Regions from separate parts of the Ensifer sp. Root127 genome, predicted to be linked through region 3. Evidence: predicted binding sites of a transcription regulator. Region 3 holds the regulator's gene; each other region holds the start of a gene.
The links. Region 3 encodes HrcA, which represses chaperone genes, less so after heat shock. Its sites were predicted from a motif close to GTTAGCACTCNCNNNNNGNGAGTGCTAAC; they were not measured.

Region 1 (3,260 bases), on a different contig from region 3:
GACACCATCGATAATGGTGGTATTCTCTTTTTCGATCGCCACCTTCTTGGCGCGTCCGAGCATTTCGAGAGTGACGTTCTCGAGCTTGATGCCGACGTCTTCGGAGATGACCGTGCCGCCGGTGAGGATGGCGATGTCTTCCAGCATGGCCTTGCGGCGATCGCCGAAACCGGGTGCCTTGACGGCAGCGATCTTGAGCCCGCCACGCAGTTTGTTCACGACAAGCGTGGCAAGAGCTTCGCCTTCGACGTCCTCAGCAATGATCAGGAGCGGTTTCCCGCCCTGAACGACAGCTTCGAGAACCGGAAGCATCGACTGCAGGTTCGAGAGCTTCTTCTCATGGATGAGGATATAGGGGTCCTCGAACTCAACGCGCATCTTGTCGGCATTGGTAACGAAATATGGGCTGAGATAGCCACGGTCGAACTGCATGCCTTCGACGACTTCAAGCTCGGTTTCCGCTGTCTTGGCTTCCTCGACGGTGATGACGCCCTCGTTCCCGACCTTTTCCATTGCCTCAGCGAGGTACCGGCCGATTTCCTCGTCGCCGTTGGCTGAAATGGTGCCCACCTGAGCGATTTCGGAGTTGTTAGAAATCTTGCGGGCGTTGGTCTTCAGTTCCTTGACGACCGCGTCGACGGCCACGTCGACACCGCGCTTTAGGTCCATCGGGTTCATCCCCGAGGCCACGGCCTTCGCGCCTTCCTTCACGATCGCCTGGGCAAGGACGGTCGCGGTCGTCGTACCGTCCCCAGCGAGATCATTCGTCTTGGATGCCACTTCGCGCAGCATCTGGGCGCCCATGTTCTCGAACTTGTCCTCAAGCTCGATCTCCTTGGCGACCGTAACACCATCCTTGGTAATGCGGGGGGCGCCGAAGGATTTGTCGATCACGACATTGCGACCCTTCGGTCCCAGTGTCACCTTCACGGCATTAGCAAGCAAATCGACCCCGCGCAGCATACGGTCACGGGCATCGGTGTTGAATTTGACTTCTTTCGCGGCCATTTTTCACTCCTTCAATAGGCAGCTTTGTTGACTGACGTGGATCAGGCGGCCTTAATCTGCTCGGCCTGTGGCTCGATGACGCCCAAGACATCGCTTTCCTTCATAATCAGCAGATCCTCGCCGTTGATCTTGATCTCGGTGCCGGACCATTTGCCGAACAAGATGCGATCACCCGCCTGGACATCCAGCGCCTGGATCTGGCCCGCCTCGTTGCGCGCGCCTGAGCCGACGGCGATGACCTCGCCTTCTTGCGGCTTTTCCTTGGCGGTGTCGGGAATGATGATGCCGCCCTTGGTTTTCTCCTCGGAATCGACCCGGCGGACGAGAATGCGATCATGAAGCGGTCGGAACGACATGTTTTCCTCCAATGGACAAACAATGATGTTGGTGTTCCCCCAGTCGGCCTGGATGACCAGTCCGGTCAGGTACAAAACCTCAATCGAGCGTCTTGCGCGAAATGATCTGGTTTGCCGAATTTTCGATTTCAAGAGGAAGACGCAAAAAAATAGCACTCGAGCTCGGTGGCTGCTAAGGCACTGGAAAGGAACAACAAACCTTCGCGCCGCGTTTCGCTTTTTTGCTATAGGCGCAAAGGCACCGCCTTACAAAGTCAAATGGACGGAGGTGAAGCATGCAATTCTCATCAGATCTCGATTGCCAGCTTAACGGTTATGGTCTCACCACTGCGCATATCCTCTATCGCATTCCCGATTTCGAATCCGTCCTGCAGGCCTATGTCTGGCAGGACTACGATTTGGCTCCCGATTTCCCGCAATTGCATAGGTTCCTCGACTTCTGGCAGCCCAATCTTGAAGGTCCGCTGCACTCTGTCCGCTATTCGTATCAGCGTCTGATCGGGCCTAATGAATGGCGGCGCGTCGACGGCGAGTTCAGATTGTATTGAGGCTTCAACGGAATTAGTTACTCCCTGGCCCATGTGCTCTCGAGGATCGATGAGCTTGATCGGGAAACCAGAGATTTACCGCTGGTCTGAAGGCCGAAAATTTTCCCAGCCATCGCTCTTGAATCCGAAATTCGCGAAAACCAGATCAATTGTCGCCAGCCGCTGCGATCAGGGCTGGCTTTGCTGGAAGCCCCGTCTTTCGGCGCTTCCGTACCCATGTTGCTCAAGGAGGATATGGCTATGGCAACATCTTACGACTACGCACCGCTGTTCCGCTCGAGCATCGGCTTCGATCGGATCTTCAATCTTTTGGAAGACGCGCAGCGCGGCCGCTCGATCAGCGACTGGCCGCCCTATGACATCGTCAAGACCGGCGAGGACAGCTACCGGATTTCGATCGCAGTGGCCGGCTTCGCGCAGGACGATCTTGACTTGACCTTTCAGTCCAACCTGCTGACCGTGACCGGCAAGAGGCAGGAACCTTCCACGGACGGCTATCTGCATCGTGGCATTGCCGGCCGCCCGTTTGAACACCGGTTTGAGCTTGCCGACCATGTCAAGGTGACTGGCGCGGATCTGAAGAACGGTCTTCTGTCCATCGATCTCGTTCGAGAAATCCCAGAAGCACTGAAGCCGAGGAAAATCTCCATCCAGAGCGAACCATCTCTGGCGCCATCAACCGCTCCGGCACAAATCAAAGCGGACAAGGCTGCTTGAGAAGCTGTGAGGGGGCGCCGATGCGTCGGCGCCCTATGACACTTCGGGTCAGGAAGGAGAGAGACGATGAAACCCGATATGTTCAAAGAGCCCGTATCCATTCTTGTTGGCCTCGGTTTTCCCGCAGAGGTTCGCAGCGTCCTCGAGGCCTACCGCTATCTCTCCGAGTGTCCGACGTCACTCAGAGACACGGCACATTCTATTGCGTTAAGGGCATGTGGAGCCGCGCTTCGCGGCGAGATAGAAGCAGAGACCGCGCGTGGCTTGTTCGCGGCCTTTGCAGAGAAACACGATGTGCTGACGCCGGACACCAAATCCATCGTTGCGTTTCGCCTGCCGCGCGATAGAGATCCGCACGTGCGTTGAGTGGCCCAATGATCCACAAGACTTTGGAAAACGCGGTCAACGATGCGATGACGAAAGGACCAACAGTTCTGGCCTTGCAAGGTCTGGCGTTTCAACGGCCAATCGACGTTGTGATGGCACCCGCACTTTCTGTCGATGACAAGCGCGCGATCCTCGCTGCCTGGGCTTCGGACTATTACGCGATAGACTCACAACCGGCCCTGCGTCAAATTCCAGGAACACCTGAACCGGTCCTTATTGACGAGGTTCAGCGCGCTTTGGCAGA
Region 2 (3,260 bases), 420 kb from region 3:
AGCCTGGGCATCCACCACTTCGGCGAAGCACCTTCCTTCCTCAGGAAGGCAGTAAGCTTCGCCTCGTCGGTGCGGCTTTCGTTCATGTATTCTTGCGCGTGAATACCGGCACTGATGTAAAGCAGATCGAAGCCGGCATCCTGGGCGCCCTTGACATCGGTCGGCATACCGTCGCCGACGGCGATGACACGCGACAGATCGAGTGGACCGCGAACGGCCTTGGCTTCCGTCAGCGCGGCACGGTAGATGGAGATATAGGGCTTTCCGGCGATCCGGGCTTCGCCGCCGAGCTCCTCGTAAAGCTTGGCGATGGCGCCGGCACAGGGGATCAGCCGGTGGCCGCGCTCGACCACCAGGTCCGGATTGGCGCAGATGAACGGGATCTTGCGCTTGGCAAGTCCGGTCAGCGTCGCGCGATAGTGCTCCGGCGTTTCGGTTTCATCGTCGTAGAAGCCGGCGCAGACGACGGTCTCTGCATCTTCCGACGAGACGATCTCGGTGCCGAGCCCTTCGAGCAACGGCAGATCGCGTTCGGCGCCGATGAAGAAAATCTTCTTGTCGGCTGCGGCGATCAAGGTGCGGGTCACATCGCCCGACGTGACGATGCGATCATAGGCTTCATCGGGAACGCCCAGCCCGCGGATCTGTACCTTGACGCTGGGGCTTGGCCGGGGAGAATTGGTGATGAGGACAACCGTAAGCCCTGCTGCACGCGCTTCCGCCAGGGCCTCGCAGGCCGACGCAAACGCCTGAACGCCGTTGTGGAGAACACCCCAGACGTCACAGAGCACGACGTCATAGCGCCCTGCGATTTCCCGAAAACTGTTGATCCTTGCGGCCATGCGGGCTTCCTGCAAACTCGGTTTCCGGCTTGCATGGCAAGGAAGGGCCGAGAATACAAGCCTCGCGCCTAGAAAATCGCCGCCATTCCCAAGGATTCGGCGCCCGCCCCTCCCTCATGCCGAGGAGACGGTCCACGGGACATCAGCGTCAGGGCCTGCCGACCCCGAGGCTCATGATAACAACCGGATCGGGCAGCGAGACCAGGCAAATCCTCGATATCGGATCTGCCCAAATTCCGACCGCTTCATGCAATAGGCAGGCAAACGTTCCGGCCCGGCCGCCGTTCGTTGCCTGTCATCAGCCGCCGATAATCATGTCGCCTGAAATTTTTTGAACGGCCAATCCTTGACTCGTCCCGGACCCAGCCTTATCTCGGCCTCGCTAGCACTCGACAAAAGAGAGTGCTAACACCCATCCATCGGGTCGTTGAGCGATCCGTAGTGTCATTTGATCGAGGGATTAGACTAATGGCAAGCACCAATTTCCGCCCGCTGCACGACCGCGTTGTCGTCCGCCGCGTCGAGTCTGAGGAAAAGACCAAGGGCGGCATCATCATTCCGGACACCGCTAAGGAAAAGCCGCAGGAAGGCGAAATCGTCGCTGTTGGCTCGGGCGCCCGTGACGAAAGCGGCAAGGTTGTTGCTCTCGACGTCAAGGCTGGCGACCGCGTTCTGTTCGGCAAGTGGTCGGGCACCGAAGTCAAGATCAACGGCGAAGACCTTCTCATCATGAAGGAAGCCGACATCATGGGCATCATCGGCTGATCTGCCGTCGTCCACACCTTTTCATGACAACCAATGGGCAATGAGCCCGGGAGTTTTCTCAAATGGCTGCAAAAGAAATCAAATTCGGCCGCACCGCGCGCGAAAAGATGCTGCGTGGCGTCGATATCCTCGCTGACGCCGTAAAGGTCACGCTCGGCCCGAAGGGCCGTAACGTCATCATCGACAAGTCCTTCGGCGCTCCGCGCATCACCAAGGACGGCGTATCAGTTGCCAAGGAAATCGAACTTGAAGACAAGTTCGAAAACATGGGCGCCCAGATGGTCCGCGAAGTTGCTTCGAAGACCAACGACATCGCCGGCGACGGCACCACGACTGCAACCGTTCTGGCCCAGGCGATCGTTCGCGAAGGCGCCAAGGCTGTTGCTGCCGGCATGAACCCGATGGACCTGAAGCGCGGCATCGACCTCGCTGTCACCGAAGTCGTCAAGGATCTCCAGGCCAAGGCCAAGAAGATCAACACTTCGGAAGAAGTCGCACAGGTCGGCACGATCTCGGCAAACGGCGAGCGTCAGATCGGCCTCGACATCGCAGAAGCGATGCAGAAGGTCGGCAACGAAGGCGTCATCACGGTTGAAGAAGCCAAGACCGCCGAAACCGAACTCGAAGTCGTCGAAGGCATGCAGTTCGACCGTGGCTACCTCAGCCCCTACTTCGTCACCAACCCGGAAAAGATGGTCGCTGACCTCGACGACGTCTTCGTTCTCCTCCACGAGAAGAAGCTCTCGAACCTCCAGGCCATGCTCCCGGTTCTCGAAGCTGTCGTTCAGACCGGCAAGCCGCTCCTCATCATCGCTGAAGACGTCGAAGGCGAAGCTCTTGCTACGCTCGTCGTCAACAAGCTGCGTGGCGGCCTGAAGATCGCTGCCGTCAAGGCTCCGGGCTTCGGCGATCGCCGCAAGGCCATGCTCGAAGACATCGCCATCCTGACCGGTGGTACCGTGATCTCCGAAGACCTCGGCATCAAGCTCGAAAACGTCACGCTCGACATGCTCGGCCGTGCGAAGAAGGTTTCGATCTCCAAGGAAAACACCACGATCGTCGACGGTGCTGGCCAGAAGAGCGACATCGAAGGCCGCGTTTCGCAGATCAAGGCTCAGATCGAAGAAACCACTTCTGACTACGACCGCGAAAAGCTGCAGGAACGTCTTGCCAAGCTCGCTGGCGGCGTTGCCGTAATCCGCGTTGGCGGCTCGACGGAAGTTGAAGTGAAGGAAAAGAAGGACCGCATCGACGACGCTCTCAACGCGACGCGCGCTGCTGTTCAGGAAGGCATCGTACCGGGCGGCGGCGTTGCCCTGCTGCGTTCTTCCGTCAAGATCACCGTCAAGGGTGTGAACGACGACCAGGAAGCCGGCATCAACATCGTTCGTCGCGCTCTGCAGGCTCCGGCCCGCCAGATCGCTGAGAACGCTGGTGACGAAGCTTCGATCGTTGTCGGCAAGATCCTCGACAAGGACCAGGACAACTTCGGCTACAACGCCCAGACCGGCGAATATGGCGACATGATTGCCATGGGCATCATCGACCCGGTCAAGGTTGTTCGCACCGCCCTTCAGGACGCGGCTTCGGTTGCTGGCCTTCTCGTTACGACGGAAGCCATGATCGCCGAACTGCCGAAGAAGGACTCGCCGG
Region 3 (3,260 bases):
CGGCCGGATCGCGGAAGTAGAAGGAGCGCGTGCCGTTCGGCCAGACAACATCGGCTTCGATCGTGACACCCGCCGTTTCCAGCTTGGCCCTCCAGGCGTCGAGTGCCGACGCGGAAACGCGGAAGCACATGTGGCCCTGGCCGGTGGTGCCGTGCGGCGGCACCGGCAGGGCCGCATCCGGCGAAGGCGGTTTGACCGTTTCCGCAGGATTGAAAATCAGCAGAACGCCCGAGCCACAGCGAAAGAACACATGTCGGTTCTCCCGCCGTGTAATCTTCTCCAGCCCCAGCACACCGCTGTAGAAGGCCTCGGCGGCGTCGAGATCCGACGCATAGAGCGCAGTCTCAAGAATGCCATCCAGCGCCGGGGCCATCGTCTCCGTCCTTCTCGTCAGCCGGCGATCGCCTGCTTCTGCAGTGCGACAAGCTCGGCAATGCCGGTCTTTGCCAGTCCGAGCAGGCTTGCGAATTCCGCTTCGCTGAAGGGTTTGCCTTCGGCCGTGCCCTGGATCTCGACAATGCCGCCGGTGCCGGTCATGACGAAATTCGCGTCGGTCTCGGCGGCGGAATCTTCGAGGTAGTCGAGGTCGATGATCGACTGGTTGGCGAAGATGCCACAGGATATGGCGGCGACATGGTCCTTCAGGACCTTCTCGACCTTCACCATGTTGCGGGCTTCCATCCACTTCAGGCAGTCATGCAGCGCCACCCAGGCGCCGGTGATCGAGGCCGTGCGCGTGCCGCCATCAGCCTGGATGACGTCGCAGTCGATCGAGATCTGGCGTTCGCCGAGTGCGGGCAGATCGACGACGGCGCGCAGCGACCGGCCGATCAAGCGCTGGATTTCCTGGGTGCGGCCGCTCTGCTTGCCGCTCGAGGCTTCGCGACGCATGCGCTCGCCGGTGGCGCGCGGCAGCATGCCGTATTCGGCCGTCACCCAACCCTTGCCGCCGTTGCGCAGCCAGGCCGGAACCTTTTCCTCAAGGCTGGCTGTGCACAGCACGTGCGTATCGCCGAATCGCACCAGACAGGAGCCTTCCGCGTGCTTGGAGAAATTGCGCTCGAACGAAACCTTGCGCATTTGGTCGATTTTTCTGCCGGATGGCCGCATCATCAAACTCCTATCGTATCTGGTGAGCCTTCTAGAGCATGGCGCAGCCAAAGGGAACCGGTGGACAGCCGGGGATCGGGGCGATTTTTCCCTTTTGCTATCGGGCGCGGGGATCACTATATTTCCGGCGGCAGGATTGGCCTGCGAACATGGAGCGACATGGTACTGCGCAATCCCGGAGTGACCGATATCGCGGCGGCGCTGGACGAGCGTTCCGGTGAAATCTTCCGTCGCATCGTCGAAACCTATTTGAACAGCGGAGAGCCTCTCGGCTCACGCAACCTTTCGCGGTTGCTGCCGATGTCGCTGTCGCCGGCGTCCGTGCGCAATGTGATGAGCGACCTCGAAGATCTCGGGCTGATCTATTCGCCGCACATCAGCGCCGGCCGCCTGCCGACGCAGACGGGCCTGCGTTTCTTCGTCGACGCCTTCATGCAGGTCGGCAATCTCTCCCCAGAAGATCGTGCTTCGATCGATCGGCACGTGCGGTTGAGCGACCATGCCCAGCCGGTCGATACGCTGCTGGCAGAGGCAAGCCAGATGCTGTCGGGCATGTCGCGCGGCGCCGGCCTCGTGATCACCGCCAAGAACGATCCGGTGCTCAAGCATGTCGAATTCATCCGGCTGGCGCCCACCAAGGCGCTGGCCGTGCTCGTCGGCGAGCATGACCAGGTCGAAAACCGCATCATCGAGCTTCCCGCCGGCGTGACGAGCTCGCAACTGACGGAAGCAGCGAACTTCTTGAATGCCCATCTCGCCGGCCAGACGATCGGCGAGGTGCGCTCGCAGCTCGAAACCGTCAAGCAGACCGTGCGCAGCGAACTCGATGCCCTGTCCCAGGAACTGGTCGAGCGTGGACTGGCGATCTGGTCGGGCAACGAGGGCGATGAAAAGCCGGCACGGCTGATCGTTCGCGGCCGGGCCAACCTGCTCGAGGGCCTGGAGGGAACCGAGGATATCGACCGCCTGCGCATGCTCTTCGACGACCTGGAAAAGAAGGACAGCCTGATCGAGCTGCTTGACCTCGCAGAGAGCGGCCCGGGTGTCAGGATCTTCATCGGTTCGGAGAACAAGTTGTTTTCATTGTCCGGTTCGTCGCTGATCGTTGCGCCCTATCGCGACAGTGAAGATCGCATCGTCGGCGCCGTCGGCGTCATCGGTCCGACGCGGCTCAACTATTCGCGCATCGTGCCGATGGTCGATTATACCGCGCAGTTGATGTCGCGGCTTTCGCGCTGATCAGGCGCTTTTGGCCACAGGCAGCATTGAACCCTTGATTTTTCGGCCCTAAACCTCGATATCGGCATCAAATCCAGTCACTGGGCATTTTACGCCATGCGGCCATCGTTGCGCGCGGGCGTCGGAATGCGGAAGACAAGACAGACGAACACCGGAGAACGTCATGACCGACGAAACAAACAAGCACGGACACGAAGCTGCCGCGACCGACGAGGCAGTCAACGATACGCCCGAGGTTGTGGAAGCGGCGCCGGTTGCCGAGCCCGATCCGCTGGAGCTTGCAAGGGCTGAGAACAACGACCTGCGCGACAAGTATCTAAGGCTCGCCGCCGAAATGGACAACCTGCGCCGCCGCACCGAACGCGACGTCAAGGATGCCAAGTCCTATTCCGTTGCTGGTTTTGCCCGCGACATGCTCGCCGTCTCCGACAATCTGCGCCGTGCGCTCGATGCCATCCCGGCTGAAGCGAAGGAAGCCGGAGAAGCGGGCCTTACTGCCCTCATCGAAGGTGTCGAGATGACCGAGCGCGCCATGCTGTCGGCGCTGGAACGTCACGGCGTGAAGAAGCTTGAGCCGGAAGGCCAGAAGTTCGACCCGAACTTCCACCAGGCAATGTTCGAAATCCCGAACGCCGACGTGCCGAACAACACGGTGCTGCAGGTCGTTCAGGCCGGCTACACCATCGGCGACCGCGTGCTGCGCCCGGCCATGGTCGGCGTATCCAAGGGCGGCCCGAAGGCGGCAGCTACGGAAGGCGACAGCCCGGCGGCCTGAGCTGCGGTCTGATCCATTTCAACGCCGCGCGTCCACTCGGATGCGCGGCGTTTCTTGTTTTCGGCAATCATATCAACCGAACAACTGCCGCAGGTGATCGTTGAGGAAACGGCCCTCCGGGTCGACTTTCGCCCGT

Region 1: the regulator HrcA is predicted to act here: its motif matches at 1,513-1,541, upstream of groES (co-chaperone GroES).
Region 2: the regulator HrcA is predicted to act here: its motif matches at 1,224-1,252, upstream of groES (co-chaperone GroES).

The regions. Positions count from the first base shown of each region.
Region 1 is NZ_LMDX01000053.1:170,854-174,113, reverse strand. Features, by position in the region: gene groL (chaperonin GroEL) at 1-1,008, opposite strand, end outside; gene groES (co-chaperone GroES) at 1,050-1,364, opposite strand; gene ASD03_RS38505 (usg protein) at 1,640-1,912, shown strand; gene ASD03_RS34760 (Hsp20 family protein) at 2,153-2,629, shown strand; gene ASD03_RS34755 (DUF982 domain-containing protein) at 2,696-2,995, shown strand; gene ASD03_RS34750 (hypothetical protein) at 3,004-3,260, shown strand, end outside.
Region 2 is NZ_LMDX01000001.1:671,746-675,005, forward strand. Features, by position in the region: gene ASD03_RS03180 (TIGR01459 family HAD-type hydrolase) at 1-842, opposite strand, end outside; gene groES (co-chaperone GroES) at 1,311-1,607, shown strand; gene groL (chaperonin GroEL) at 1,670-3,260, shown strand, end outside.
Region 3 is NZ_LMDX01000001.1:1,093,876-1,097,135, reverse strand. Features, by position in the region: gene ASD03_RS05140 (VOC family protein) at 1-373, opposite strand, end outside; gene rph (ribonuclease PH) at 391-1,110, opposite strand; gene hrcA (heat-inducible transcriptional repressor HrcA) at 1,270-2,349, shown strand; partial or broken gene grpE (nucleotide exchange factor GrpE) at 2,504-3,124, shown strand; gene ASD03_RS05120 (D-arabinono-1,4-lactone oxidase) at 3,197-3,260, opposite strand, start outside.